DNA from 2 places in the Virgibacillus sp. LDC1 genome. Region 1 is predicted to be linked to the other one. Evidence: predicted binding sites of a transcription regulator. Region 1 holds the regulator's gene; the other holds the start of a gene.
The links. The regulator NrdR, encoded in region 1, represses ribonucleotide reductase genes. The targets are predictions, from matches to a motif close to AACACNATATATNGTGTT.

Region 1 (15,446 bases):
TTGTTCAAGGCCTGAAGATGGGGGCGGATGACTATATTACCAAGCCATTTGGCGTATCTGAGCTGCTGGCCCGTGTATCGGCCGTCATGCGCCGGGTGTCCGGTCACGCCGATGAGGTAAAGACGACAGACCATCAAGGAAATGTCATTTCACTTGGACAGCTGGAAATCTATCCTGAGAAATACGAGGTCCGGCTTGGCGGTCAGAGCATTAATCTCCGGCCGAAAGAATTTGAGGTGCTGCTCTACCTGGCCAAAAAACCGGGCGTAGTGTTAACGAGGGATGATCTGATGAACGTGGTCTGGGGCTTCGATTATATCGGCGGTCAGCGAACCGTGGACGTTCATGTGAGTTCCCTGCGCAAGAAGCTTGAGCTCGATCCTGAATCTGTACACATTGACTCCATTCGCGGGGTTGGTTATAAACTCGTAGTGAATCCGAAAAAAGGCTCCCATCATTCCGTTTGAAATGATGAGGGGTCTTTTTTTTGGGTCTTTGGTCAGATTCTGACCTGTCTAATGTCTCATATCCCGGCCATGATCCTTCCGTAGTTTACACTCCCTTAATCATTCGAGTATATTCCCATAATACTTGTCCGGTAAGATGCGTCTAAAGGACCAGATGAAGAAGGGGTGAAGGCGCATGACACTGCTTCAAACCAAACCGAATCAGACAGAGAGAATGAAGATGGAGGTAGAGCCGGAACTTGATGAACAAGTAACAAGCGAGCCTGAAGCAGGCGCATTATATCGGCATTACATAAGAAGGGTCCCTGTTATAAGAAAATCTGAATCCTGCCTCGATGTGCTGAATGTGTTTGCGAAGGACCACCGTATTCCGTGCGTTATTTATTGCGATGAGGCAGATACACCGGCAGGACTGATCATGCGGGATGTCTTTTACCAGCGAATGATGGGCAGGTTTGCCGTTGACCTGTATTACTCCAAGCCCGCCTTTCAGTTTGCGGACCATCAACCGATGCGTGTCGATATTTTCGAGAAGGTCGGAACGCTGCTGGAATGGTCCCTGCAGCGCCCGGATTCAAAATTTTACGATTGTGTCCTGATCACGGAGGCTGACCGGCTGCTGGGCGTGCTTACCGTCCGGGATCTGATGAGTCTGTCCAGCGGGCTTCAAGCGGAAGCGGAAGAGAAGCGGGAACTGATCCTGCAGGAAAGCTACCGGCATACTCGGAACATTCAATCCTCGTTAACTGAAGTCCGAACGGCAGCAGCGAGAACAAACTCGGAATGTATACGCATGAGGGAGTGGTCACAAACCGGGAAGGAGAAATTGGATCTTGTCCGAACCTCGTACCTTGGCCTTGTGGAGGATATGACGAAGCGTGAAGGCCAGGCCTCCGAGCTCGCTGCCGATGCCAGCCGAATATTTTCCATCACCGGCATGATTACCGAGCTTGCAAACCAAAGCAGTCTGCTGGCCATGAATGCCTCGATTGAAGCCGCACATGCCGGCGAGCATGGGCGGGGATTTCAAGTGGTTGCGGCAGAGGTACAATCGCTGGCAAAACAAACGCGCAAGCTGTCAGGGGACATATCGCAGCTGCTCGAGCACATCCAGCGCCTGGTAGCAGATACAGCCAAGGGGGCAGTTTCATCGCTTAGGGAAATCCAATCCTGCGAGGGGTATGTAACGGAAGGTGCCCAGATGTTTAATGAGATGGACAATGCCGTTCAAGAGGTTCAGAAGTCCGGTAATCACGTTTATCAACTGGCCGAGGAAACCGTGAAGCGTGTGGAGCGGGTCAAGGATGAGCTTGCCGGAATGAACACCGGTGAAAATTCGATCATGGAAGAAAGTTCGAATCTATAACTCTACTTTTATTAAATATTTTACACTGCGTTTACATTTCTCAGAAACTGCTATTACATTCCGGGATTAATATCAATATTGTAAGTAGGAAGTAGAGACAACAACCATTTTGAAGGAGTGGATTCGTTTGTTTAAAAGAAGGGGTCGTAAACCAGCAGGTATTCTCGTATTGGTGTTAATGCTGAGCACGCTTTTGGCGGCATGCGGAGGAGGAACAACTTCCGGCGGTGCTTCCGGAGAAACTACAGACAACGGTTCAGCACAGCAAAACGAAGGAAGTACTGCAACAGCTTTGTCAGGAACGATTGAAATTGACGGTTCCAGCACACTGCACCCGTTAACCGAAGCGATTGCTGAAGAGTTCGGCGCAGCTAACCCGGATGTCCGCATTCCGATTGGAACAGGCGGAACAGGTGGCGGATTCAAACGCTTCAATAATGGAGAGATTCCAATTTCCAATGCATCCCGTCCAATTAAAGACAGTGAAGCTGAAGAAGCAAAATCCAAAGGCATTACCTATCATGAGGTCCTGGTAGCTTATGACGGATTGTCCGTTGTTGTTAACCCAGACAATGATTTCGTAGATAAATTGAGCGTAGATGAGCTTAAGAAAATTTATGAGCCGAACAGCACTGTAAAAACATGGGCTGACGTTCGTGAAGGATGGCCGGCAGAGGAAATCAAAATTTACTCGCCAGGTACAGACCACGGAACATTCGATTACTTCACAGAAGCGATCAACGGTGAAGCGCAAGCAAGCAGAAACGATAGCCAAATTACGTTCAGTGCCGATACAAACGCAGTTGTACAAGGGGTTGCCGGCGACAAGAACTCCATCGGATACTTCGGATTCTCGTTCTATGAAGAGAACCAAGACAAATTGAAGCTGGTTCCGATCGATAACGGTACGGCTACCGTAGCTCCAAGCATGGAAACGATCAAGGATAACAGTTATGCTCCATTGTCCCGTCCGCTGCTGCTCTATGTTAACGATAAAGAGCTTGAGCGTCCAGAAGTGAATGCGTTCATGAACTTCTACCTTGATAATGCCGCTAGTCTTGCTGGCGAAGTTGGTTTCGTACCGCTTCAAGATGAACAGTACAAAGAAGAAAAAGACAAGTTGGCAAAATAATTTAAAGACTACATGCCCGAAGGGAATCCTTCGGGCAACCGATAGAAAGGGAAGAGGAGAATGAACAAAACTTCACCCGTGGCGGTAAACACAAAAAGCATGACATTCCGTCGAAGCAAAACGCGCACCTCAGACAAAATCATTCCAATCCTGCTCGGCTTGTGTGCCATGCTTTCGGTGTTTACTACCATCGGTATTGTATATACGCTTCTACAGGAATCCGTGATCTTCTTCAAGGAAGTACCGGTATGGTCCTTTCTGACAGGAACGACATGGAGTCCGATTCTCCCTCCAAAAGAATTCGGCGTGCTGCCCCTGCTGGGCGGCACATTGCTGATTACAGGCATTGCGATCTTATTCGCAGTGCCTATCGGCTTGGCATGCGCTATTTATCTTAATGAATACGCTCCTGCCCGGGTTCGGGGGGTTGTAAAGCCAGTGCTCGAGGTATTGGCTGGTGTACCAACGATTGTTTATGGATATTTTGCGCTTGAAACGGTAACGCCATTCCTTCAAAAGATTTTTCCCGATATGGGTATATTTAATGCGCTAAGTGCGGGTATTGTGGTAGGGATCATGGTCCTGCCTATGATTTCGTCTCTAAGTGAAGATGCGATGCGCGCGGTACCTAAAAGCCTTCGTCACGGAGCATACGCGCTGGGTGCTACCCGATTTGAGGTTGCGCTGAAAATTGTGCTGCCTGCCGCTCTGTCGGGGGTCGTATCATCCTTCGTATTGGCATTCTCGCGCGCGATTGGCGAAACGATGATCGTAACGGTTGCGGCCGGCGCTACGCCGCAGCTGACGCTGAATCCGCTGGATAGCATTCAGACGATGACTTCTTATATCGTTCAGGTAAGTATGGGTGATGTTCCGCGCGGAACGATTGAATACGGCACGATTTTTGCGGTAGGTCTGACCTTGTTTGTCATCACCTTCTTGCTTAATATATTGGCGCAGTGGGTCGCTCGCCGCTTCAGGGAGGAATACTAGATGGAACAATTGAATCTGGGAGATAGCAAAGGAATCAACCGGAGACGCCGTAGTGACCAGACGCTGCACATGATATTCCTGGCTTGTACCAGTATCGGTATTCTTGCCTTGATGGCTTTGATTGTCACGATCGTGATGGATGGTGTTCACAGACTCTCACCTGATCTGTTCACCAACTTTCCGTCACGTATTGCGGATAAAGCAGGACTGAAATCGCCGATTGTCGGCACGGTTTATCTGCTTCTGCTCATGGCTCCGCTGTCCTTCGTATTAGGCGTGGGCGCAGCGATCTTTCTCGAAGAGTATGCAGGACGCAGCCGCTGGGTTCGGCTGATTCAGCTGAATATCAGTACGCTTGCAGGGGTTCCTTCTATTATATACGGTATCCTGGGACTGGCGATTTTTGTACGCGGCATGAATCTTGGCCGCAGCCTGCTCTCCGGGGTATTAACGATGACGCTGCTGGTGCTGCCGATTATTATCGTTGCCGCTCAGGAGGCGCTTCGCGCCGTGCCTAAGAACCGGCGCGATGCTTCTTATGCGCTGGGCGCAACGAAATGGCAAACGGTATCCAGCGCCGTGCTCCCGTCAGCGATTCCAGGAATTATGACCGGGGTTATCCTGGCTTTGTCTCGTGCGATCGGCGAAACCGCACCGCTGATCATGATTGGTGCCTTAACGTACGTGGCCTTCTTGCCGGAAAATCTGCTCGATTCGTTTACTGTCATGCCGATCCAGATCTTTAACTGGGTATCAAGACCAAGTGAGGCTTTCCACGAACTGGCGGCTTCGGGTATTATTCTGTTGCTCATCATGCTGTTCATCATGAACATTGCAGCCGTATGGATCCGGAACAAGTATTCGAAGAACATCTAAGATACGCATAAGCAGATCTAATCGTGAAAAAGGAGACATGAATAAGATATGGAATCCATCATACAGATTAAGAAATTAAACCTTTACTACGACACGTACCATGCGCTTAAGAACGTGGATCTGGACATTCCGGAGAAAACGGTGACGGCGTTCATCGGACCGTCGGGCTGTGGTAAGTCAACGCTGCTGCGTACGCTGAATCGGATGAACGACATGATTCCTTCCACACGGATTGAAGGCAGCGTGCAAATCGGCGGGACCGAAATCTACAGCGAGGAAGTCCACGTTGAAGCCCTGCGCAAGCAGGTAGGGATGGTATTCCAGCAGCCGAACCCGTTTCCTAAATCGATCTATGACAACATCGCCTACGGGCCTCGTCTCCACGGGATCCGCAGTAAAGCGGAGCTTGATCAAATCGTGGAACAAAGCTTGAAACAAGCCGTGCTGTGGGATGAAGTCAAAGATTATCTCAAGCGGTCCGCGCTGAGCTTGTCCGGCGGCCAACAGCAGCGTCTGTGCATTGCCCGGGCACTTGCCGTACAGCCGGATATCCTGCTGATGGACGAAGCCACGTCCGCGCTGGACCCGATCTCGACACTGAAGATCGAAGAGCTGGTGCAAGAGCTGAAGAGCAAATATACCATCGTCATGGTTACGCACAATATGCATCAGGCTGCACGCGTATCCGGGCAGACGGTATTTTTCCTGAATGGCGAAGTGGTTGAATCCGCAAACACCGATACGCTGTTCTCGACACCGTCGGATGCACGTACCGAGGATTATATCTCGGGCCGTTTCGGTTAAGCCATTATCACGACTATGATCTTTCTTAAAAGTAGATAGGAGGAGCATCACATATGATCCGGAGAATTGAGTTTGATCAGCAGCTTGATGAGCTGAAAACCTTGCTGCAGGATATGGGCAAGCATATGGAGGAGGCACTGGCAAGCAGCGTAGAGTCTCTCCAGACCTTGGATGCGGAGAAAGCGCAGGCGGTTATCAAGAATGATGTGCAGTTAAACACAATGGAAGAGCAGATCATGGACATCGGCTCCCGCTTGATCGTGACCCAGCAGCCTGTGGCGAAGGATTTGCGCCGGATTTTGGTTGCTTTCCGAATCGCCAGCGATTTGGAGCGTATGGGAGACTTGGCTCGGGATGTCGCTAAAGTTACGATCCGTCTGCAAGGCCAGAAACTGATCAAGCCTTTGGTGGATCTTCCGCGGATGTCGGATTTGGTGCGTGCGATGGTTTCGGAATCCATCGAGTCCTATCTGACGGAAAATACGGATCTGGCTTATAAAATGGCCCAGGATGACGATCAGGTCGATCATTTGTACAGCGTCATTCTGCAGGATCTGTATGCGCATCTAACCTCCGATCCGGATTCGGCCAATCAGGCGATGCTGCTGATCATGGTGGGCCGCTACATTGAACGGATCGCCGACCATGCGACGAACATTGGCGAGAGCACCGTGTACCTTGTAACGGGTCACCGTCCCGACCTCAATCAATAGCATAATGAATTAGTCAAACGCTGGCGAAAGCTGGCGTTTTTTTGCGAGAATTTAGAAAATTCCAGCGAAGCGGAAGCAATTCTTTAATCGCATTTATATATTGGGGGCTTCCGCAAAGTATTTGGAATAAGCATCGAAGCACAGGCTCCACTTTGTGGGGTTATTTTGCGTATGATTAGGAAATCATCGTGAATCGAACGGATTGTTCGGAATTGACGGTAACCTATGTTATCATGTGGAAAGGAAGTTATATTGGTGCGAGGTGTTCTATGGACAAGCTGATTTTAATTGATGGAAATAATATCATTTACCGGGCATTCTTCGCGATGCCGCCGCTGACTAATGCCAGCGGACAGCAGACGAATGCGGTTTACGGCTTTACAACCATGCTGCTTCGCTTGATTGAGGAGCATAAGCCGACCCATATGATGGTCGCATTCGACGCAGGCAAGGAAACGTTCCGGCATGCGGATTTTCAGGATTACAAGGGTGGTCGCCAGAAGACACCTCCCGAGCTCTCCGGACAATTCCCTTTGCTGAAGGAGCTGCTGAAAGGCCTAGGCGTATCCCAGTTTGAAATCGGCGGTTATGAGGCCGATGACATTATCGGCACCATTACCCGTCAGGCTGACGAAGCCGGCCGGAAGGTGATGGTCGTATCCGGGGATAAGGATATGCTGCAGCTGGCTTCGGAGCATACTACGATCGCGATGGTCCGCAAGGGCGTTACCGATATCGAGTATTACGGACCAGAACAGATTAAGGAGCGATATAACCTGACGCCTGATCAGATTATCGACCTTAAGGGACTAATGGGCGATGCTTCCGATAACATTCCCGGTGTTCCTGGAGTGGGTGAGAAGACTGCCCTGAAGCTGCTTCATGAATTTGGGTCCGTTGAAGCCGTGGTGTCACGCACAGATGAACTGAAGGGCAAGATGAAGGAGAAAATCGAAGAGCATGCCGATTCCGCCATACTCAGCAAGAAGCTGGCTACGATCTTCCGCGAAGTACCGCTGGAGCAGTCGCTGGATGAAATGGCATTTACAGGCCTGAATGAAGAGACGGCAGGACCTGCACTGGCGAAGCTGGAGTTTAAATCGCTAATTGAACGGTTAAACCTGAGCACAAGCGGAATGGGCGGAGATGCGGCTGAATCGAAGCCCGAAGCGAAGATTGACGTGACCCTTGTGGACACGAAGGGGCTTAAGGAGGTTGCCGATAATCTGACCCAGGTGACCGTACTCCATGTAGAGACGCATGGGGACAACCCTCATCATGCCGAGGTGATCGGACTCGCGCTCGCTACAGAGGAACGACAGTACTTCATACCGTTTGAGGTTCTGAAGTCGGAAGAGGCAGAGCCTGTCCGTACTTGGCTTGCCGACAGCGAGATCCCTAAACGCGGTTATGATCTGCACCGCATTGATCTGGCCCTCCATTGGCAGGGCATCGCTTTTGCCGGCGCGGCATTCGACGTTCATCTGGCTGCATACCTGCTGGACCCGACCGAATCCAATCAAAGCCTTAGCGGCCTGGCCTCCAAATACGGGCTTGCGTATCTTCAAGCCGATGAGGACGTGTTCGGTAAAGGAGCAAAGTACAAGGTTCCCGATATGGAGAAGCTCAGCGAGCACATGGCCAGAAAATGTTTGGCCGTATCCGAATTGGTACCTGTTCAGGAGAAGGAGCTGGCTGCCAACGAAATGCTGCCGCTGTTCCATGAGCTGGAGATGCCGCTGTCCCGCATTCTGGCCGATATGGAGAAGCAGGGCATTGCCGTTAATGCGGAGGCTTTGAAGGAGCTGGGTCGCGAGTTTGAAGAACAGATCGAGAAGCTCGTTCATGAGATTTATGAGATTGCCGGGACGGAATTCAATCTCAATTCGCCTAAACAGCTGGGCGAAATTCTGTTTGTGAAACTGGAGCTTCCGGTCATCAAGAAGACCAAAACCGGTTATTCTACCGATGCCGAGGTGCTGGAGAAGCTTGCGCCTTATCACGATATTGTCCGCTTGATTCTGAAGTATCGTACCTTGGCCAAGCTGCAATCCACCTATGTGGAAGGTCTTCTGAAGGAGATTTCATCACAGACTGGTAAAGTGCACACGTACTATCGCCAGACGATTGCCGCAACGGGGCGTCTGAGCAGCCAATACCCGAATTTGCAGAACATTCCGATCCGTCTGGAGGAGGGCCGCAAGCTGCGCAAGGTCTTCGTTCCGTCCGAGCCGGGCTGGAGCATTTTGGCGGCGGACTACTCCCAGATTGAGCTGCGCGTGCTTGCGCATATCTCGGATGATGAGCGGCTGAAGGAAGCCTTCGTCCACGATATGGACATCCACACCAAGACGGCGATGGACGTGTTTGGAGTCGGCGTGGATGAGGTGGACTCCAATATGCGCCGATCCGCGAAGGCGGTTAACTTCGGCATTGTGTATGGAATCAGCGACTATGGCTTGTCCCAGAACCTGAATATTACCCGGAAGGAAGCCGCGGCGTTCATCGACCAGTATTTCGAGGTATTCCAGGGTGTGCGGCGTTATATGGACGTGATCGTCAAGCAGGCGAAGCAAGACGGCTATGTGAAAACATTGCTTGAACGCAGACGCTATCTGCCAGAGATTAACGCCAGCAACTTTAACCTGCGGTCTTTTGCCGAGCGGACGGCGATGAATACGCCGATTCAGGGAACCGCTGCGGACATTATCAAGCTGGCCATGGTCCATATGGACAAGGCGCTGCATGATCGTCAATTGAAGAGCCGCATGCTGCTTCAGGTGCATGATGAATTGGTGTTCGAGGTGCCGGAGGATGAGCTGGAGATCATGAAGGAATTGGTGCCGGACGTGATGAGTCAGGCACTGAAGCTGTCGGTACCGCTGAAATCGGAAGTCAGCTATGGCGAGAACTGGTACGAAGCGAAGTAAAGCTGCACACGGTGCCAGCCGATAGAGGATTGTTTATAGGGATCATGGCGTGAAGAGGGGGGCCATATGCACCATACCTTTCCACAAAACCATGGTCCCGCTCTGTCCCAACTTCCGGTATAATGGGAGATGAGGTGAAGTCATTATGCCGGAATTGCCGGAAGTAGAAACCGTGAAACGAACACTTAACCAATTGATTAAAGGTAAGCATATAGATCATGTATCCGTACATCTGCCGCGGATTATTCAGCGTCCTGACGATATTGAGGCCTTTGCGTTTATGTTGAAGGATCATACCGTGGAAGGCGTAGAGCGCCGCGGGAAATTTTTGCGGATATTGCTGGACGGACTGGTGATCGTGTCGCATCTTCGGATGGAAGGGCGTTACGGGCTGTACCCTGCCGAGGAGCCGGTGGAGAAGCACACCCATGTCATATTCCATTTCTCGGACGGCACGGAGCTGCGCTATAAGGACGTACGCCAATTCGGAACGATGCATCTCTTTGCAACAGGGGAAGAGTTCCAGCATGCTCCGCTTGCCAAGCTGGGGTATGAGCCGCTGGATGATACGTTTACATTCGGAACCTTCAAGGAAGTCATCGGCAGCAAGAAAACGAAGATTAAGGCGGTGCTGCTGAATCAGGCATATGTGGTCGGCATCGGCAATATATATGTCGATGAGGCATTGTTTCGAGCCAAGATTCATCCGGAGCGTAATGCTAACAGCCTGAAGGATGCCGAGCTCAAGCGACTGTATCATGCGATTGTGGATACACTGTCCGAAGCCGTAGACGCGGGTGGATCTTCCATAAAGTCCTATGTCAATGGACAGGGTGAAATGGGGATGTTCCAGCATAGTCATCAGATTTACGGACGGAAGGACAAGCCGTGTCATACATGCGGCGGACCGATTCATAAGATCGTGGTTGGCGGACGGGGGACCCATTTCTGCCCGAAGTGTCAGCCGGTAAAGAAGTAATCCAATAGGCGTGCACCCATTCCTTTCCCTACACATATAATGTGGAACATATGTGGAGCGCATGGAGCTGCTCTTCTTCATGAATGAGCCGCTTGATGTGGAGCTTACGAGGAGGGAAAAGGGTGCTCAGTCATATTTTCTCGTCTGCGCTGCTGGCCATGGCGTTAAGCCTGGACGGATTTGGCGCGGGGGTTACATACGGTCTGCGCAAAACAAGGATACCGCTGCTGTCTGTATTGATCATCTCGCTATGTTCCGGCTTGGTGCTCGGCGCCTCCATGCAGGCAGGCGCGCTGTTGCAGCGGTTCTTATCCCCATCTGTGGCGTCCGTGATCGGAGCCGCCATTTTGATTCTGCTGGGCTTATGGTCTCTATATCAGCAAGTTCGCAGAAAAAATGAGTCTGATGTGCAGCCGGTTTCTAATAGGGATATTTCCCAGTCCCTTATGGAAACGAAGGCGGCTGACTATCAAGTGAAATCACGACGTGAGGTTAACACGGCAGGTCAAGAGCATGTTCAGCGGGCGGTATTCTCTCTTGAGATTCCAAAGATCGGCATTGTTATTCAAATTCTCCGCAGTCCATCAAAAGCGGATCTGGACGACTCCGGCAGCATCTCCCCGTGGGAGGCGATGTGGCTCGGGATCGCGTTATCGCTCGATGCGTTCGGAGCAGGACTTGGCGCTGCCATGCTGGGCTTCTCACCGCTAGGTACGGCAGCTATCGTTTCCTTGTTTAGCGGGATATTCCTGGTGCTGGGCATGAGGGTTGGTTTACGCTTTGCATCCAAGGGCGGCATGCGTTTTATCTCTTATTTGCCTGCTTTTTTGTTAATCGTCATGGGTATAATGAAGCTGTTATGAGGTGAAGTCATGAATATCGGTTTAACCGGAGGAATTGCAACAGGCAAGAGCACCGTGTCCTCTATGTTGACCAAGAAGGGAGCACTTCTCGTCGATGCGGATCTCATCGCCCGGGAAGTCATGCTCCCGGGTCATCCGGTGCTGGGTAAAGTGACCGAACATTTTGGACAAGCGATCCTGTTTGAGGACGGTACGTTGAATCGAAAAAAACTCGGGGAAATGATCTTCCATCATCCCGAGCAGAGAACGGTGTTGAATGAGATCACGCACCCGGCGATCCGGCAGGAAATCCGGGAACGGACGGAAGCATATGAGCGGCAGTATCCCGACCGGCTCGTGGTAGCGGATATTCCGCTGCTGCTTGAGGCAAGGGAGCAGTATTCTTATCTTGACCAGATTGCTGTCGTTTATGTGCCGCGAGAGCTGCAGCTTGAGCGCCTGATGGTGCGCGATGATCTTAACCGGGAAGCGGCAGAAGCGCGTTTAAACAGCCAGATGGATATCGAGGAGAAGAAGCGTCTGGCGGATATCCTCATCGATAACAGCGGAACATTGGCCGAAACACAGCAGCAGGTGGACAACCTGTGGGGCAGGTTGGTTCGGTTATGAAGTGGCTCCGTAAAAAAAGAGTGCTGCTCCTGCTGTTTGTTTCTTTTGTAGCGCTGCTGTTTCTGAGCTCGAACTGGATGACCTTGCTGTATCCGATTCATTATAAGGATGAAATTCGGAAGCATGCCGCTTATTATGAGGTTGATCCATTCCTGGTGGCTTCCATCATACGAGTAGAAACGAACTTCAAGCCGGGCAAGGAGTCCAAGAAAGGCGCGCTGGGCATTATGCAGCTGATGCCGGATACGGCGAACTGGGCGATGGAAATGGCCAAGCTGCCGTCGGTGAACCTGCTGAGCGTGAAGAATGAAGTGGATGCGAATATCCAGCTCGGCACCTGGTATATTCAGAACCTGCACAAGGAAATGGACGGCAATCCGATTGCCGCTATCGCTGCCTATAATGCAGGCCCCGGGAACGTCAAGAATTGGATCAACAAGGGCATGTGGGATGGAACCTACGAGAATGTGAAGAGTATTCCCATCGGGGAAACCCGTCACTATGTACAGCGCGTGATTTATTATTATAATCAATATACGGATGTGTATAAGGACGGCTTTTAATGAAAAAAGAGCGCTGGACAGGCTCTTACATCGAGCCGTCCAACACTCCTTTTTTAAGGAAGAATCAATTATTGACCGGAGAATTGACCAGCCAATTGTTGCTCGGCCAGGGTTACAAGACGCTTTGTGATGTATCCCCCGATCGAACCGTTCTCGTAGGAAGTCATGTTACCTTGGTATCCGTCTTGTGGAATGGAGATACCAAGTTCTTGAGCTACCTCGTACTTCAATTGCTCAAGAGCAGCGTTTGCGCGAGGAACAACCAGGTTGTTGGAGTTGTTGTTGCTTTGTGCCATGTTAAGTTCACCTCCTTGGGTTGGTAAAAGTATTATGTCTCGGGTTTCGCATTTTCATAACATAAAAGAAAAAAGTTTTGCTGGTAAATTTTTCTTTAGCGCCATTAAGGCCAAAAAACGCTGAAACGAAGGAAGTGAAGTTGACTTTATGAAGTGTCCATATTGCAGTTATGCCGGGACGAAAGTGCTTGATTCCAGGCCTGCCAACGAGAATAAATCCATCCGCCGCCGCAGGGAATGCGAGCAGTGCAGCAAGAGATTCACAACCTTTGAGATGGTGGAGGAAACGCCGCTGATCGTCGTGAAGAAGGACGGAAGCCGCGAAGAATTCAGCCGGGAGAAGGTACTCCGCGGTTTGATACGTGCATGCGAGAAGCGTCCGGTATCGGTGGACCAGCTGGATATGATCGTATCGGATGTTGAGAAGGCACTGCGAAATACCGCAGCAGCAGAGGTGGAGAGCCGCCAGATCGGGGAGCTTCTGATGGAACGGTTATATCCGGTCGACGAAGTGGCTTACGTCCGGTTTGCATCCGTGTACCGGCAGTTCAAGGATATCAATATGTTTATGAAGGAACTGAAAAGCCTGCTGTCCAAGGATACGGACGGTCAGGAGCTGTAAGAGCGCCGGGGTTCCGCGTGATCCAGGTGCTCTTCCGGTGCTCCCATCCTCATCATCGATAAGTGACATGATATAGAGAAGTAAAAGGGATACAGCACGTCATCAAAAAATGTGAAAAACATGTTGACATGCCTGCTGATTTTTTATATGATATAGAAGTCGCTTACGGGGCCTTAGCTCAGCTGGGAGAGCGCATCGCTGGCAGCGATGAGGTCAGGGGTTCGATCCCCCTAGGCTCCATATGAAGAAAACCCTTGATGGTACATCAAGGGTTTTTTTGTTTTTTAATGACTTGTTAATTCTTTTCAGAAAAGGTCTTGGGGGCGAATTGGGGACGAAATTGAAAACAATGATGGGTAATCAATTTAAATCATGAAAACAAGCAGCATGGGGGTTCCCGGCGCTGCTTGTTTTATTTTCGCGACCCGATCCTATCCAAGGACAAACAATTTGCAATTCAAGTAAAGAAAGGACAGGGGCGCTCTGTCCTTTCTTTATAGATGAGGATAAACGCGTGATGAGTTTACGGTTCGATCAAGGTTTACAGATCGACTTTCCAGTTGCCCATCATCTTGGCGACTTCCGGATCGCGGTACGATAAGAAAAGACTTTTCCCCGTATCGAGGGTGGAAATTTGTTCGATATCGTCCGCGTTCAACGCAAAGTCGAAAATGTTGAAGTTTTCGACGATCCGCTCTTTTCTCACTGATTTTGGAATGACAACGACTTCACGTTGAACAAGCCAGCGCAGCACGACCTGAGCGACGGACTTGTTGTATTTTTCCGCGATCGAGGTCAGCACTTCGTTGCCAAACATGTTGTTGCGTCCTTCAGCGAGCGGCCCCCACGATTGGTGCTGCACTCCCTGCTCTTTCATAAAAGCGGTGTTCTCGATTTGCTGGTAGAACGGGTGCGTTTCGACCTGGTTGACGGCGGGCACGATTTTGTTATGCACGATGAGGTCCATAAGTCGATCGGGCAGGAAGTTGCTGACACCGATCGCTTTGATTTTGCCTTCGCGGTACAGGTCTTCCATCGCACGCCAAGCGCCGTAGTAATCGCCAAACGGCTGGTGAATAAGGTACAGATCGAGATAGTCGAGCTGCAGCTTCCTCAAGGATTTGGCAAACGCCAGCTTGGCACTCTCGTAGCCGGCATCCTGAACCCAGAGCTTGGTCGTGATGAACAGCTCTTCACGCGGTACGCCGCTGCGCTTGATCGCGCGTCCGACCGCTTCCTCATTCAGATAACCCGCGGCGGTGTCGATTAGGCGGTAACCGGCCATCAGCGCTTCATATACCGCATTCTCGCATTCTTCAGCATCGGGAATTTGGTAGACACCGAAGCCGATGATCGGCATTTTCATTCCGTTGTTCAATGTTACAGTTTGCATTGTAATTCCTCCTATGGTTCAAATGTAAAACGGCAAACGGCCGCGAATCCCGTGAATCGGGCACCTCAGCGGGGCTTCCGCTTTCGGTCGATTTGCATTACAATAAGCCTACTACCTTCGTGTTACACGAAGTCAAGCCGTCTTCAAAAATTTATTTTCCAAGGAGGATTACACATGCATACGGTCAAAGAAGCCGCCCTGATTACGGGACTTACCGAGCACGCCGTGCGCTTTTATACGGATAAAGGCCTGGTGCCAAGCGTACAGCGCAATCAAAACAACATTCGGATGTTCGACGAAGAATCGATCAACTGGCTGCATGGCGTCAAATGCCTCAAGCAATCCGGGATGCCGATTGAAGTCATTAAAACGTACGTCGACCTCTGCCTCGAAGGGGATTCGACCATTCCGCAACGCTACACACTCATAATGGAGCATAAAGAAGCGGCGCTCGTTAAGCTCGAAGAAGCCAAACAGCACATTGCCCATTTGGAACAAAAAACCGTCCTATATCAGGCCATTCTGGAGCACCGCGCTCCAGACACGACCAATCCCGGCAACTGGGACAAAATTCAGCATATGCATGGTGACGTATTTTACTCGCCTTCGGTTCGGAAGGCGTGAGAGATATTCGTCCGCACATCAACCGCATCGAAGAAAATCTTCGGTTTTAAACTCCTGATTGGCTTGGCAATGAACAAGATCCGCGTCACGCTAGATTGAACTATCGGGTACGACAGTATTATGGTTGATGATACGCATCCCCGTGCTGTCTGTAACGGCAAGTATTAGGACCTCCTTTTGCGGAGGGCCCCTTTTTCCTCAATTTGTTCAATTCAC
Region 2 (15,446 bases), 440 kb from region 1:
GTATCGCGCCAGTTTATCGGTGAAGGGGATAAATTGCTCTTCATTGATGACATTATCGCGAACGGAGACGCTGCAAGAGGCCTGATCAAGATCATTGAACGGGCAGGGGCGGAATTAATCGGGCTTGGCGTTGTGATTGAAAAGAGTTTCCAGGCCGGAGCGAGAACGCTGCGCGAACAGAATGTTCATGTGGAGTCGCTTGTCACCATATCGTCGCTTGAGGACGGCAAGATTACGTTCAGCTAGGATCAGGATTATATCAAGCGCTTATGGCATGACAGGATAGAGCTGAAAGGTAGGCCTTAAGTCATGAACGTTTGTACCCTGGCCTTTGGCGTGCGTAATCATGGAAATTCGTAGACGAATTTAAATGCATTTCAGCCTAAAATCACAACAAAATCTTTTCGCCTCCGTGATTTTCGCTTATAATAAAGAGGTAGGCAAGAGAGAGGAGGCAGCACCATGGGGAAACAACCTGTAACCGAGCCGTTTTTGATTGAGAAGCTGAATGAAGCAAAGGTACATTTTGAACGTGCTTTGGATTGTAAACATACGGAGTTTGATGATCTATATCCCTATATGATTGAACATCCTCAGTTTTTCTGGTACAAACGCTATGTTGCCTGGTCAGAACTGCTGACGATTGCCGGATTGTGTGAGGAGGTTTCCTTCGAGTGGAAGGAACAGTTTACGCCTCAGCAGGTAGAATATATCGAAAAGCGCGTCATGTCTTCAACCGTTCTGGATTTTTGGTACGAGAAGAATGACAGTATCGAGCCGGCACAGCGTTAATGGGTATATAGAACATCTCTTAGTCGGGATGTTTGTCGATATCGCAACGCATTCAAAAGACCTAAATGATCTCATTTAGGTCTTTTTTTGCACAGTAAGTTTATGAAGGAGGTATGGTGATGATTAGCGATGAAAGACTTGATGAGCTTAGGCTCTCCGGCGAATTGGTCCGGGTTGTGCGGGATGGCTTGGAGACCAATGATATTATAGGCTTTGTCGTAGCCTGGGACCCCGAGCAGGTCATTATACGCCGCAGAAACCGGCGGGTCGTTAAACTGGATCGCCGCTACAGCTACCAGCTTAAAAAAGATCCAAGAGTAAGCCCGATCGAAGAGTAGGCATAGATCTCGCACTCGTCGGACAACTTAACCTCGCATCAAATTTTTTGTGGAAGAGGTGCTTTAGGTTATGGAAATGTCCAATGACAAGGTTTCGGCTTATAAGAATGAAATTCTGAATTTGAAGCAGAGCATGCCGGATATGGCAGAGGCGTATCATCAGTTCACCCGCGTCTGCTTTCAGGATGGCGAGCTGGATGAACGAACGAAGCAGCTGATCGCACTCGGGATCGGACTGTTTGCCAATAATGAGCTGTGTACCTTCTATCATATGGAGGAAGCTCGTGCGAAGGGAGCCTCGGATGCGCAGATTATGGAGGCTGTAGCCGTGGCGTCTGCCGCCAGTGCGGGACATGCTCTCTCGCAGGGACTGACCCGCGTGCAGCATAATCTTCATTGATTCGCGATCACCAATAACCGTCTCACCGGAGCAATCTTGTTCAGGGGGAGACGGTTATTCTCTGTTTAAGGGGCAGCGATTTAGCGGGCGGAAACAGCTGCAGGAGGATGGGCTTGCTCAGAGGACTCGGTCTCGGGCGAGACCAGTCCAAGATAGGCTCGCATGCGGTCCATCATCTCCTCACGGAAGGATGGCCATAGAATGTTCATCGAACCAATGTAACCCCGACATGCATATCGCGCCTGGATTCCTTCCTGGTTTTGCCCGATATCATACACCTTGATCGCCCGCTTGGTAAATTCTTGCTTCACCTCACGAAGAAGCACAGCAGCCCGCTTGGCCCCGTTCCCCACAACCTCTACATACAATTGAGGGCTCTTGAAGACACCGCTCTCCTGAATGATTCGGCAATCCCTTTCAAACACCTTATGGATGCACATCAGCAGCAGGTAACTTTTGATCAATGCTCGTTCCTCCGTCGTAACAGCCGGTATGGCCATCAACATCACCGCCTTTATATAGAAAATGGTCATTGAATGAGAACTTATGTTCTTATTTTAACCGAAAAACAGGTTTTTAATCAAGTTCAAAAAAAATGTTGACTCGATTCACATGGCGTGATATTATATATCTTGTCGCCGCTGATAAGGACTTGTCTCCTATAAGCGATGAACATGATACGCGGTCGTGGCGGAATTGGCAGACGCGCACGGTTCAGGTCCGTGTGGGCTAACCCCCGTGGAGGTTCGAGTCCTCTCGACCGCATTCTTCTAAAGAAGCTCGTAAACTTGCTTTTTAGCAGTTTACGAGCTTCTTTTGTGTTTAGATTTGGAAGGGGCGGGATGTAAGACTTTAACCAAAATAAATGATGCGCGTATTATATTAAATAATGAAATATATGGATAGTTGAAAGAAGGGATTGCCTTGCCAGCTAAGTCATTGGATCCTCAGGAGCAGCTCGCGGCCTATGCTTGGCTGCAAGCATTGGGGACGAATATTGCCGCGCTTGGTCAAACGAAAATGTTGTCCAAAAGAAGGAAGCAGCAGGATGAAGGTCAACGGCTCTCCATCCTTGGAAATGCGATGCAGTCGATAGCCAACGCCGCTCAGGCTAAAATTACCGCGGAGCTGCGGGGCACGGCTGCGAATAAGAAAGCCAACGATTTGACGGTGGCCGGCAATCTTCTGCAATCCGTCGGAAATGCGCTGCAGGTCATTGCGGGAGCGAGAGATTCCTGAATGACGATGCTTTTTACTTTTTGAAGGGGAGCTGAACCGAATCAATAAGGAATATGAAACAAGACGTTTTCCGGCGACGGGAAGTGTCTTGTTTTTATTTCTTAGTAAAAAGGTTGTGTGTCTATGCTGAATGCACCTTGCTTACATATTTGCATACCTTTTCTCAAACAATACGGTTAGGTGTACATTAGCATGAAAATGAATGGAAAGGGGAGTAACCATGCGGAACGTATATAAAAAATCGGCTATCTTGCTGTGTGTGATATGGATCCTCGTGAACGCAGGTCAGATCGGATATGGGGCGGGAGTGATGAGGATCCCAGCGGCAGCTTCTCATCATCAAGAAACAAAAGAGATGCACAAAGAATCCGGGAGCAGCAGGCATGGTCAAGAAGCGAAAGTTAAAAAGTTAGCCGTCATCATCGATGATTTTGGCAATGATCAGAAAGGGACTCAGGAAATGCTCAATCTGCCTGTCAAGATCACGGTCGCCGTGATGCCTTTTTTGTCGACAAGCGTGAAGGACGCCGAAGCCGCGCATCGTCAAGGCCATGACGTCATTATCCATATGCCCATGGAGCCAAAGCAAGGACGATCTTCCTGGCTTGGACCGGGTGCCATTCTGAGTTCGCTCACCGATGAGGAGATTCGTAAACGCATGGAAGAGGCAATCGATTCGGTCCCTTACGCCGTAGGGATTAATAATCATATGGGCTCCAAGGTTACCGGGGATGAGCGGGTCATGTCCATTGTACTCGAAGTATGCAGGGAGAGAGGGTTGTTCTTTATCGACAGCAAGACAAACTACCGCAGCGTGGTTGGCAAATTGGCAGCGGAGAAGGGGATGCCGTCCATCGCCAATGACATATTCCTGGATGATGTTCATACCGTTCAGCACGTGAGCAAGCAGCTGCAGACTGCGGCACAGCATGCGGAAGAGAGAACATCCTGCATTGCCATTGGCCATGTCGGCAAATATGGAACGCGAACGGCAGAAGCACTGAAAGGAACCATTCCGAAACTGCAGACAAAGGTGGAGTTTGTCGGTATCAGCGATCTGGTCAGAGAGCATTCAAGCTGGAGGCCTGATCCGCTTCGTGCGCATTAGCGCAATTGCAGAACCGATGGCAATGTAATGGCATTGTGAGTAACTGGACGGTAAAAGGTTATCGGGCAATGGTCAGCCCACTCCCTGCACGGCCATAAAAAACAATAGCCTTCCATACAAGGCCCCGGTGATTCGGATCCCTATATGGAAGGCTGTACTTATGTTGAGGTGCATTCAATTTATCGGATACGGGAATCGGTGAGCTTGAATTGTCCTACCAGCTGCTGCATGGATTTTGCAATAACTTCAACATTGCCGGAAGTGTACCTTACGCTTTCGATTTCCTGTGTAAGCTCCTGTACCTTGCTCTCCACATCCTTGGAAATCTTCCGGTTCTCCTTGCTGACCGATGCAATTTTCTCCATGAGCTGTACCACTTTATCAACAGCCTGATGCTTTCGCAGATCATCCTCGGCAGCGGCGGCGAGCAACTCGGAGGCGGCGGAAACCAGCAGATTCCCTTCTTGCACGACCTTGGTACCTTCCTTCATTGATAGCACGGCTTGCTGGGCGTCTTTATAGATATGGCTGATAATTCGATGGACCTCTTCTGTGGAATGTCTGGTCAGTTCGGACAGCTTCCGGATTTCGCTAGCAACCACGGCAAATCCTTGTCCGTGTTCTCCGACCCGCGCCGCCTCAATCGAAGCATTCAGGGCCAGTAAATGGGTTTGGGAGGATATTTGCTCGATGGCGTGCAGCACGCCGGTGACCTCCTGAACGGTTCCCATGAAATTCCGGATCGTCTGATTCGTTTCCTCGACTTTTGAGGAGATATGTGACATCTTGTCTCCGATACGGACCACTTCATTCTTGGCTACATCAATCTGTTGATTCGCTTGCCGTTCCAGCTGGCGTAGGGTCTCCCGCATCTGTTCCGCGCTTTCCTTCACCGCATCGATATCCTGCAGCTGGCTGCGCATGCTGCGAATCATCTCGCTAATGTTGCCACTGACACGCTGTGCGGAGGTAACGGTGACGGCCGTTGTGTCATTCATGACCAGTTGGCTGGCGGAAACATCGCCTGCCGTTAATTTCACCTGCATCATGATGCTTTCCAGGGAGTCGATCATATTATTGATCCATTTGGCTAATTCGCGCGTTTCGTCCTGATCGAATCGGTGAATATCCAGCCTCTGCGTCAAATCGCCGCTGCCTTCGGCATTCATGCGGATGAACCGGCTGAGGTTGCGAAGACGATCTGCGAAGCGCCCGATTTCTTTACGGCCGACCAGGGAAGAGGTAAGAAGGCCAGAGACCAAGCAGGCGAATCCTCCTACAATTGCGGCGAATGCAGGTGACCCATAAGCAGCAGCAACATAAACAATGAGAGCGATCAGAATACTGGACAAAAGGGTGGATCCGCCATGGAGCTTAGCGTGTCTAAAGCGAATGCTGCGAATGCGGTAAACCTCTTCCAAATCTCCTTCGCACATCATTCCCCAAACATCCGGACAATGGGGCAAGCGGAACGTGACGCCTTTGCCGATCACGGAAATGTGGCGGTAATCGGAATATCCCGGAAAGACCACGAACAGATTGCTTCCGTTCGCAATGGTATTGGCTACTCCCGGGTGCAGCTGACCCGTCGCCGGATCGGTGAAGATAAGCTCAAGCTCGGTATGCTCTTTAACGGAAACGGTTCCCCAATCGGTGGTAACACCGTCCTTCAGGTTCTCGCCATGAGTAAAGGTTCGATCTTCAAACCTGCTTCTGGAAAGAGCGGTTCCGGGAGCGATGTGATGATTCATTTCGGGCTTGGACATGAAAATGTAGTTGTCGCCGGAATCAGGGTAAACGTGGCCGGATTCCCGCTGGATTAAATCTCCGATCACGTCATTCGGCACACGGCCGCACAGGATGCCGGCAAACGTGCCGTTCGTGTAGATGGCATTCATGAACAGGAGCGTCATTTTGTCGTGAAAGGTAGAGGATCGCGGGCCAATGGTCAACGTGATGGGGTCGGCATATGGCCCAAAGAGCAATTTGCCGGTGTCTGAACCGGTAAGATAGGTGATCGCTTGGCCCAGAGGGCTGCTGTTGCTATAGCTGGCTCCAATGTGTGAAGCATATGTAGAGTACGTGACTTCACCAGAGGGGTTCAACAAGAATAATTCCGTAAAGTCGGTAGCGCGCGAATACAAGGCAGAGAAGAGCTGTTCCTGATTCAACCGGGTGTCTGAAGACAAAGGGCGAGGACGTTCGCTGCCGACTTGCGAATCATGGGGGTTATCCTTGTTCAGCTGCTCCTTCAGTCGTTCCAGATGTCCCCAATACTCATAACTCCAAGTGAACAGCAGGTCTTTACGCGTTTCGGCAATACCTTCGAATATGTCTTCAACATCGTTCTTCAAATTACGATTCAGACGCCATGAAATCCAGAGCGGAAGTCCCTGGCGATAGCCAAGCCAGTCCAACATCGCGATCTCCCCCAATTCCTATTTGAGTAATCTATCTTTCTATATGTTAGTTATACTATCATAATATCCCGAAATTTCTATCACAATTTCAAAAAAAATGATACTTTTTTCATATTGATGTTAATTAAAGTTACATAATATAAGGCTGATAGACCTAATTATTGGAGCAGGCAGGTCTATATAGCAAAAAAACAGCCCCTAACTACAGGGCTGTTAAATAACTGATAATCCCGTCGGCAATGGCCTCGGCGATCTGCATTTGACCGTTACGGCCGGTTAATAATGTCCGGTCCTCCATATTGCTGAGAAAGCCGGTTTCGACAATGACGGCGGGTACTTTGGTTTGATTCAGCAGATAATATGGTTTACCTACCATGATGTGATTGTTGTTACGGTAAACCAGATTCAACTGCTCTTGAATGGTGTCCGCAAGCAGGGTGCTGCGTCCCTCGGATTGATGCAGAACGATGCCTCCGCGCTTGGACGAGTTCTTTCCCCAATTCACATGAATGCTGACCACCAGCTTGGTCGGGATTTCACTGCTGAGCTGCTTGCGCTGCGACAGATCGCGGCGATGTCTCGAGGAGCTTCGATGCCAACGGTTGTCGTCGCTAAGCGCGTAATCGGCATCGCGGTTCAGGACGGCATGATAACCTTCCTTGCGAAGCAGCATGAACAGTCTGCGCGAAATGGCCAGGTTGATATCTTTTTCGAGAATGTCTCCATACGACGTTCCTCCATCGATTCCGCCATGCCCCACATCGATCATAATGACATCATGGGCAAAAGGGTGCAGTTGCCTTAGTTCTGACTGGTCGACCTCCTGCCCTGAAGAGTGGGTGGATTCCGGCGTTTCGGTCAGAAGCCTTGTTGTCGATATGGGGATGGGATGAACGGGGCGCGTCATGGCTTGCTCCTTCACTGGATAGGCTTCCATAACAGAACTCGGGAGTACCAGTGTAAAGAGAAGCATCCATACCATGGCTGTCTTAATCATGTTGGCTCCCTTCTTTCACGTAAAATTTTCGGCTTTTTTAGAATGTGCATTTGGCGGAAAAATCATGCTGTTCAAGTGCGTGCGTCTAGAATCGATCGAAATGGAGCAAACTGATACTGGGATGTGGAAAAACCATAAGGAGTTGATTCGTATGGCTAGCGGCGATGAATTGATCAAGTACATTACCGAACGCGTGGTTCATTATATAGATACGCCTAAGGACGTTCGGCGCCAGGCGAAGGTGAAGGAATCCTGGACCACAAGGTGGTTCGGCATGATTCCGCTCTCCATGTCGCTGTGGAAAGAGGATGTAACCACCAAACGCAAAAAAAAGACAAAGTAGCTGCTGCTGCATGTTATTATGAATCCGCATTTTGTACATCGTGCGAGTTGCTTCATGTGCGCACGATCTCCGGTTTGGGGCGACCAAGCTCCTGGATGGCTGTCGACCCATGTGGGTGAACATGTTGTAAAACGCCGTGAAATCATAAAGGACGCTGCCCTGTGAAAGGGCCGCGTCCTTTTGTCATTTATGGCATATTTTGCAGGAATGAGGGCTGTTGTATGGGATGGCATATGATATTCGTAAATCGCTTGTTAGCTGCCGAAGCCGTATTCTTCCGGCTGAGCATAAAATTGTCCCTGCCCGATTAACCGGGATGCCGGCAGGAAACGGAGGGTGTCCGTATTCCGCAAGGGAACCGAAACATATAGCGCAGCCGGGTTCTCCTGATTCCCCGATGACCAGCGATGCCAGCCGGTTAAGTTAAAAGGTGCGCCGTAAGCGGCATTGCCTTTTTTGGACTTGAATATCAGGGTGGAGTGCTCCTGCAGTAAATTCCGCAGATCGGCGCTGCTTCGGGCCGTTAGATTGCTTGAGGTCAGCCACAGCAGATTATCGTAAGGATCAAGAGAGTCCCCGGATGCGATGGAGGGCGTTCCGGCAAACCAACGATTCGACGTGGATGAAGCCACGAGTCCTTTGGCTGCGGCAGGCAGGGATATGGATACCGGCTTAGTCTTTGTTTGTGTCTTCTGAGGCTCATCCGGGAGCGCTTCGCTGTTCAGTGCACTAAAATAGACTGGCTTTTTGCCGGGGAGCTGGACCTGCCAGACAGGGGATACTTCATACAGCTTACGCACGATGCTCCCTTGAGGCAATGATCCTCCGGCCTTCATAAGACCTTCCGCAGCGAGCCGCTCTTTCAGCGGAGCTTGGCTGTAGGGAAGGGTCGAGCCGATCCCGTATTCACTTAGGATATATCCACCCTCTTCTCCTGCACTGATAATCATGTATCCTTGCGGCAGTCCTTCAGCAGAAATCGTGACCAGCCAGCCGTGCGTGCCCGGACCGAGCGGGGTGAATTCGAGTTTTGCTTCGTCCCAGGTCGTAAATGGCGCATGGGCCGATAATTGAGCGACGGTCTCCTCAGCAAAGTCCATCAAACTCCCGGGCACCTGAGCCACGGCTTTGTTCGGATTAACACCTGAAATACCTAATATATGATGATCCGCTGTAAACGGAGTGCTTGTCAGACTAAGGCTATCCGCAGAATTGGAAACATCGGCTTGGCTTGCAGCAGCTATGCTTGCCTGCGGCTGGACCGTGCTGAACGACAGGATGGTCGTTACGATAACGGAGACAGACAACATTCGATATCGGCTCAACTGCTTATTATAGGGTGATCTGGGCTTAAAATCCTTGTCATTAGGGTTATGAAGTTTCATGTTCCACCGTTTCAAATCATTAACCGCCTTTCCTTGGCCCTACGCGCCATGGATGTGATGGAATCATCATATCGGACAAGCTCTGCAAAGGCTGTTGCAAGCTGTCGCGGCAGGAGAAGGGAGAATGGTTCTTTTTTTGCCTGCTTTTGTAGAGGGGCGTCATGATGACGCACCCACAGGCGAACATAGATGAAATAGACCGCAGGTTATGACGGACAAGCTCAATTTCGGCTCGTACTGCCACTGCATTTCGGACCGGCGGTTCTTATATTGCTCCTCGATGAGCGCTTTTTTCTCTTCGTCCTGCTCCTTGAGCAGGTCCTCGTAATAGCTGTCGATGACCAACAGTTCATCTTCAAGACGTTCTCTTGCTTTTGTGGCCCAGTCATAGTCGAGCTTGCTTAGCTTGTCGATGAGATGGTTCTCCAGCGCATCTACGGCCTGCTGCAAGGTGAGCGCAGCCGGGCGGACATGAACGCTCTCCGGCAAGCGGGGCGTCAGTTCGCGTCCATTCAGGACCGCCGGGAAGTCTTGGGCGATCGAACGGCTGGATAGTGAGATGCCGAGAAAAAACAATTCCTCCCGCTTCAGATCACAGCTGAACTCCACCTTGAAACAGACGCCCAGCCACTGCTCATACGGAGTGGAACGGGCTCGCGGACGCGGCTCGGTCTCGCGCTGCTGGAACAGATAGACGCATTTGCCTTCCTCCCGGGAAGCATTCCAGATCTGTGCGAGCCGGCTGCTGCCGTAGCCGATGTTCTCCCGCTGAATGCGGCCGGGACCAAGGATAGGCAGCACCGGGGCATTCCCATAAAAGCGGGCCAGGAGCGGATCCTGCGCAGGCGCAGCGAGCTGCGCTTTGGTTTCGGCTTCTTTGGTCTTTGCCAGCCGTTCGTCGTATTTTTCCGGATCAAACACGAAATTGAACGACAACGTTTCGGCGGGAGCGCCGGTACGTTCCACGAAGCCCCAGTAATACGGGCGGTTGGTGAGCATTTTGTCAGCTTGCGGCGACAGTTTCACGGTGACGTGCTCAGGCGATTTTTCAATGACGGTGCATTCGGTGGCTTCCAAATAGGCCATGAAGTGCTGCTGCACCTCCTGCGGCGTCATGGTCATATTAGGCCTCTTCCTCTCTCAGATTTTCTTCGACGATGCTTCCTTGCTCGATATCCTGTTTAATATGGTGAATCGAGTCACCCAGTGTACTGATGCGCTGGCGAATTTCATCATCGTTGCCGGACTCCAGCATGATTTTGTACAGGCTCTTCTCGATGGATTCCTTCTTCTCGAACCGCTCCAGGATGACGTCCAGTCCGCCGATGACCATCTCGAACATGTTGATTTTCTCGTGCAGCAGATTCAGGATATGCTCTTCAATGGTTCCCGACGTGGACAGGTTGTAGATCTTCACGTCATTGGTCTGGCCGAGACGATGCACACGTCCGATCCGCTGCTCGACCCGCATGGGATTCCAGGGCAGATCAAAGTTGATCATATGGTGGCAGAATTGCAGATTGATGCCTTCACCCCCGGCTTCCGTCGCAATCATGACCTGCGCCTTGCCCCGGAAGAGGTCCATCATCCAGTCCTTCTTGCCGCGGTTCATGCCGCCCCGGTACGGTACGGAGATCAGTCCGTGATCGCGGAAATAATTGAGCAAATATTCCTGCGTGGCACGGTATTCCGTAAATACAATGACCTTCTCGTTCATTTGCTGGATCAGCTCAATGGCTTTTTCCGCCTTGGTGTTGGCTTTGATGGCCTTGATGAGATAGACCAGCTCCCAGATTTTATCGCGCAGCGGCGAGTCCTCCGGCAGCTTCTTGGACAGATTAACAAGAGTCACGAAGACGGCATCGCGGCTGCTGCACACTTCACGCTGGAGGGTAACGAGGGACAGCATACTGCTTAAATTTCCCCCTGCTGCCTGATACTGATCTTTGACGAAGGACGTGACGCCGTCGTATAATGACTGTTCTTCGGGCGAGAGGCTAAGCCCTACATTGCGGACGGATCGCTTGGTGAATTTCACTTCGCCTTCGCCGCGGCGGTTACGGATCATGACCTTGGACAGCTCATCCTTGAGCTGATCCTGGTTCTTGGGTCTTCGTTTATCGACAACAAAATTAGCGGCAAACTGCCCTTGGCCTCCGAGCTGACCCGGCTTCAGCAGGGTGATCAGATTGAAGAGCTCGCTGAGATCGTTCTGCACCGGCGTGGCCGTCAGCAAGAGGCAGTATTTTTTGCGCAGCTTTTGAATGAATTGATAATTGGACGTTTTCTTGTTCTTGAGCTTATGCGCCTCATCGATGATGAGCATATCGTACTCCTCGTTCAGCAGAATCTCCTGATGCGGATCGCGTTTGGCCGTGTCCATGGAGGCGACAACGATATCATTGCCCCAGGAGTACGCTTTTTTCTGCGCAATCGCGGGAATGCCGAACTTGGAGTTGAGCTCGCGAACCCATTGCAGCACAAGGGAAGCCGGAACCAGAATCAACACTTTGGATACCAGGCCGCGCACGATGTATTCTTTTAAAATAAGGCCGGCTTCAATCGTCTTCCCAAGTCCCACCTCATCGGCCAGAATCGCTCTGCCCGACATCTCGAACAAGACGCGTCTTGCGGTATCGGTCTGATGGGGGAGCGGGGACAAGCCGCCAAGGTGCTTGAGGCATTGCAGTTCTTCAAAGCTTGTAACGAGACGCGATTTCTCGCCCTCCACGGCAAGCTGGGCGAGACGATAGTCACCCCAAGGTCCGCCCTTGTCCAGTCGACCGGCGAGATCGTCAAACCAGGAACGGTCGATCTGCAGTGGAACGGGAAGGCGCGGGTCGAAAATCATGCCTGAGTCGGCAGATGGCTGATGGTTCATGTCGATCTCCTCCTGTTGTGAAAGATTCCGGGCCAACGGTGTATATGTAGTATGGACGAAAAAAGAAGTCTTCATAACCTTGCACGGATTCGGAAGGGCGTGGAATAACCCGAATGGCGCACGGCTGCTGGAATTGGATATTTTCATCCTTTTTTTTCATAGGGAATGGCGAAAAAGAGAGCGAGAGGAAGAAAGCGGAAGCTTGCGAGCGGGAGCTTGGATCTGTCGGCTTAATTTTCACAATATCGGCATAGTTAACCTATATATAGTGTAGTATAATGAATTAACAGCACTATATATGGTGTATATAGTGGTTTTTGATGTTTGACCGGCTACATAACAGGTTATGTTGTTGGTGAGCGCATATACTGGGGAATCTTTTTAATTTTATATCTTATATAGGAGGTAGTTGCTCTTGAGTACGATGCAGAATCAGCGGCTGGAAGGTTTAAGCGAGAAGATCTTTTTGGACCGGTATGCCTGGAAGGATGCCGACACCAACAACGCTAAGGTAGGCGATGTGGTGCTCGTTCTGACAAAGGATGATCCTAAATTTCCGACCAAGGAAGTTGGCGAAATCGTGAAGCGCGAAGGCCGCAAGGTCACGGTGAAGACACGGAAGGGCGAGCTTGTGGAATCGGATGTGGAGAAGCTGACGTTAACCATCGAGAAAACGCCGGAAGAAATGTGGGATCGACTCGCGGCCGCCATGTCATCGGTTGAGGCAACGCCGGAACTGCAGGAAGAGTGGCGCGGGAAGTTCCGCGAGATTCTGGATGATTGGAAGCTGGTGCCGGGCGGACGGATTGCGGCCGGAGCGGGTGCAAGCGATGAATTGACGCTGTTCAACTGCTACGTGATTCCTTCACCGAAGGACAGCCGGGGCGGTATCATGGAAACCCTGTCCGAGATGACCGAGATTATGGCACGCGGCGGCGGTGTCGGCATTAACTTGTCTTCCTTGCGTCCTCGGCGCGCGATTGTAAGAGGCGTGAACGGATCTTCCAGCGGTGCGGTATCGTGGGGCGGATTGTTCAGTTATACAACGGGATTGATCGAGCAAGGCGGAAGCCGCCGGGGTGCGCTCATGCTGATGATTAACGATTGGCATCCGGACGTGGAGGATTTCATTACGGTGAAGCAGACGATGGGACAAGTTACGAATGCGAACCTGTCGGTATGCGTCAGCAACGATTTCATGAAGGCCGTAAAGGAAGATCTGGACTGGGAGCTGGTGTTCCCGGATACTACCGATCCGGATTATGATGAGCTGTGGGACGGCGATCTGGATAAATGGAAGAAAGCTGGACGCAGTATCATTCCATATAAAACGGTAAAAGCACGCGAGGTCTGGCATACCATTATCGAATCCGCGTGGAAATCGGCAGAGCCGGGCGTCGTCTTCATGGAATACTACAACCAGATGTCCAACAGCTGGTATTTCAACCCGATTATCTGTACGAACCCTTGCGGTGAGCAGGGCCTCCCGGGCTGGGGCGTATGCAACCTGTCCGCGATGAACCTGTCGAAGTTCTATGATGAAGCGAATCATGACGTTGCCTGGGAAGAGCTGGCGACAACGACGCGTTACTCCGTGCGGTTCCTGGATAATGTCATTGACCGGACGCCGTACCATTTTGAAGAAAACGAATTAAATCAGAAGAAAGAGCGGCGCGTGGGTCTCGGAACGATGGGTCTGGCCGAGCTGATGATCAAGCTGAACATCCGTTACGGCAGCCCGGAATCGCTGGAGTTCCTGGATAAGCTGTATGGCTTCATCGCGCGCGAAGCATATCTTGCATCCGCCGATATTGCCGAGGAGAAGGGTTCGTTCCAGGCATTCGATGCCGAACTGTACCTGCAAAGCGGATTCATGAAAAATATGACCGAGGTATATCCAGAAGTTGCTGAAGCGGTACGCAACAAAGGTGCACGCAACGTAACCGTCATCACCCAAGCACCGACAGGCAGCACGGGTACGATGGTCGGAACGTCGACGGGTATCGAGCCGTACTTCGCCTTCAAATACTTCCGTCAAAGCCGTCTCGGCTTCGACGAGCAGTTCGTCCCAATTGCCCAGGATTGGCTGGACAGCCATCCGGGTGAGGAGCTTCCGGACTATTACGTCACGGCGATGAGTCTTTCCGCCGAGGATCATATCCGCGTGCAAGCGGCGATTCAGCGTTGGGTGGACAGCTCCATCTCGAAGACGGCGAACTGTCCGGCGGACTTCACGGTTGAAGATACGAAGCGCCTGTACGAGCTGGCATTCGATCTGGGATGCAAAGGCGTAACGATCTACCGCGACGGCAGCCGCGACGTGCAGGTGCTGCAGACGGAGAAAAAAGAAGACAAAGCCGCCGAAGCGACGACAGCTTCTACCGCGGAAACGGCGCTTGAGCAAAGCGCGGCAGGGCAAGCGGCTGAGGATGCGGCGAGCGTGGAGCCGGCGGCTGCAAGCATGGCCGTGACAGCCTCACCGAGCAAGAGCGGGCTGGATAAACAATACAAGAAGCGCCCGCAAGTGCTGCGCGGCGCGACCTATAAAATGAACACGCCGTTCGGTATGGCGTACATTACGATCAACGATCTGGACGGCATTCCAAGCGAAATCTTCCTGAACGTCGGCAAAGCCGGATCGGATGTGTTCGCGATGGCGGAAGCCTTGGGCCGCGTTTGCTCCCTGTTCCTCCGTTACGGGGACCATGGCAATAAGGTGGAGCTGCTGATCAAGCACCTCAAGGGCATCGGCGGCACCGGCGCGATCGGCTTCGGCGCGAACCGCGTCGAGTCCATCGCCGACGCCGTGGCGAAGGCGCTCGAAACGCATGTGGCCAACAACGCCGAGGCGGATCATGACCATGATCCGGCACCGGTCGCAGCCACGATGGCGCCTGTCGATGCAGGCGAAGCCGGGGCAACGCCAGCTGCTGGATATGGCGGACATGGCGCGCACGCAGGCGGGGGCTCCATGTCGCTGGATCTGTGCCCATCCTGCGGCGGGGCATCCTTGATTAACATCGAGGGGTGCAAGACGTGCGGGAACTGCGGGTATAGTAAGTGTTCGTAAGGAAGTTGAACTCTTCGTTTAGAAAACATTAAATAATGAATAATGAATGATCATTTCAAATGCATTGGAGATTTCCGCGAAGGCGGGGATCTCTTTTTTTATGGTTCCGGCAGAGCGATGCCGATAGTATGGAGTTCTTTATAGGGAATGACATAGCATTATGACGGGTAACTCATTCTGGCAAGAGACGAGACTTTATCCCATGGTTTTACTTCCCTTTATGGTCTTGTTATTTGCAGCGGCAATGATTAGTCGAAGCCTGTACAAATTGACAGGAAATATTTGGCTCGGTGCAATGGTGAACACATTGATCATAACGATGATTGGAGTTGCAAACACGGCTACCTTGGTTTCTTTTCAGACCTAAAAGCACATGTAGAATTTATGGTAGTGCAGGGGCATGCAAGATAGCTTACAAAGACAAGAAGGCAGTCGATGTTAGAACAGTCGGCTGCTTTTTGTTATGCTAACGG

Region 2: OHJ21_RS15255 (adenosylcobalamin-dependent ribonucleoside-diphosphate reductase) is a predicted target of NrdR. The motif match lies at 12,192-12,209, and genes of this name have one in related genera.

What each region holds. Positions count from the first base shown of each region.
Region 1 covers NZ_JAOXLZ010000001.1:3,821,886-3,837,331, reverse strand. Annotated here, with positions in the region: gene OHJ21_RS17245 (response regulator transcription factor) at 1-467, shown strand, start outside; gene OHJ21_RS17240 (methyl-accepting chemotaxis protein) at 643-1,833, shown strand; gene OHJ21_RS17235 (PstS family phosphate ABC transporter substrate-binding protein) at 1,961-2,965, shown strand; gene pstC (phosphate ABC transporter permease subunit PstC) at 3,065-3,958, shown strand; gene pstA (phosphate ABC transporter permease PstA) at 3,959-4,834, shown strand; gene pstB (phosphate ABC transporter ATP-binding protein PstB) at 4,883-5,638, shown strand; gene phoU (phosphate signaling complex protein PhoU) at 5,692-6,351, shown strand; gene polA (DNA polymerase I) at 6,621-9,281, shown strand; gene mutM (DNA-formamidopyrimidine glycosylase) at 9,427-10,260, shown strand; gene OHJ21_RS17200 (MntP/YtaF family protein) at 10,383-11,123, shown strand; gene coaE (dephospho-CoA kinase) at 11,133-11,732, shown strand; gene OHJ21_RS17190 (lytic transglycosylase domain-containing protein) at 11,729-12,295, shown strand; gene OHJ21_RS17185 (alpha/beta-type small acid-soluble spore protein) at 12,364-12,591, opposite strand; gene nrdR (transcriptional regulator NrdR) at 12,740-13,213, shown strand; tRNA gene OHJ21_RS17175 (tRNA-Ala) at 13,381-13,453, shown strand; gene OHJ21_RS17170 (aldo/keto reductase) at 13,755-14,606, opposite strand; gene OHJ21_RS17165 (MerR family transcriptional regulator) at 14,781-15,230, shown strand.
Region 2 covers NZ_JAOXLZ010000001.1:3,383,344-3,398,789, reverse strand. Annotated here, with positions in the region: gene OHJ21_RS15325 (xanthine phosphoribosyltransferase) at 1-246, shown strand, start outside; gene OHJ21_RS15320 (hypothetical protein) at 463-792, shown strand; gene OHJ21_RS15315 (hypothetical protein) at 912-1,130, shown strand; gene OHJ21_RS15310 (carboxymuconolactone decarboxylase family protein) at 1,201-1,530, shown strand; gene OHJ21_RS15305 (YhjD family protein) at 1,611-2,030, opposite strand; tRNA gene OHJ21_RS15300 (tRNA-Leu) at 2,212-2,295, shown strand; gene OHJ21_RS15295 (DUF6944 family repetitive protein) at 2,455-2,769, shown strand; gene OHJ21_RS15290 (divergent polysaccharide deacetylase family protein) at 2,990-3,877, shown strand; gene OHJ21_RS15285 (methyl-accepting chemotaxis protein) at 4,057-6,297, opposite strand; gene OHJ21_RS15280 (N-acetylmuramoyl-L-alanine amidase) at 6,500-7,294, opposite strand; gene OHJ21_RS15275 (YqzE family protein) at 7,446-7,637, shown strand; gene OHJ21_RS15270 (hypothetical protein) at 7,892-9,022, opposite strand; gene OHJ21_RS15265 (YqhG family protein) at 9,182-10,144, opposite strand; gene OHJ21_RS15260 (DEAD/DEAH box helicase) at 10,146-11,903, opposite strand; gene OHJ21_RS15255 (adenosylcobalamin-dependent ribonucleoside-diphosphate reductase) at 12,328-14,973, shown strand; gene OHJ21_RS15250 (hypothetical protein) at 15,194-15,340, shown strand.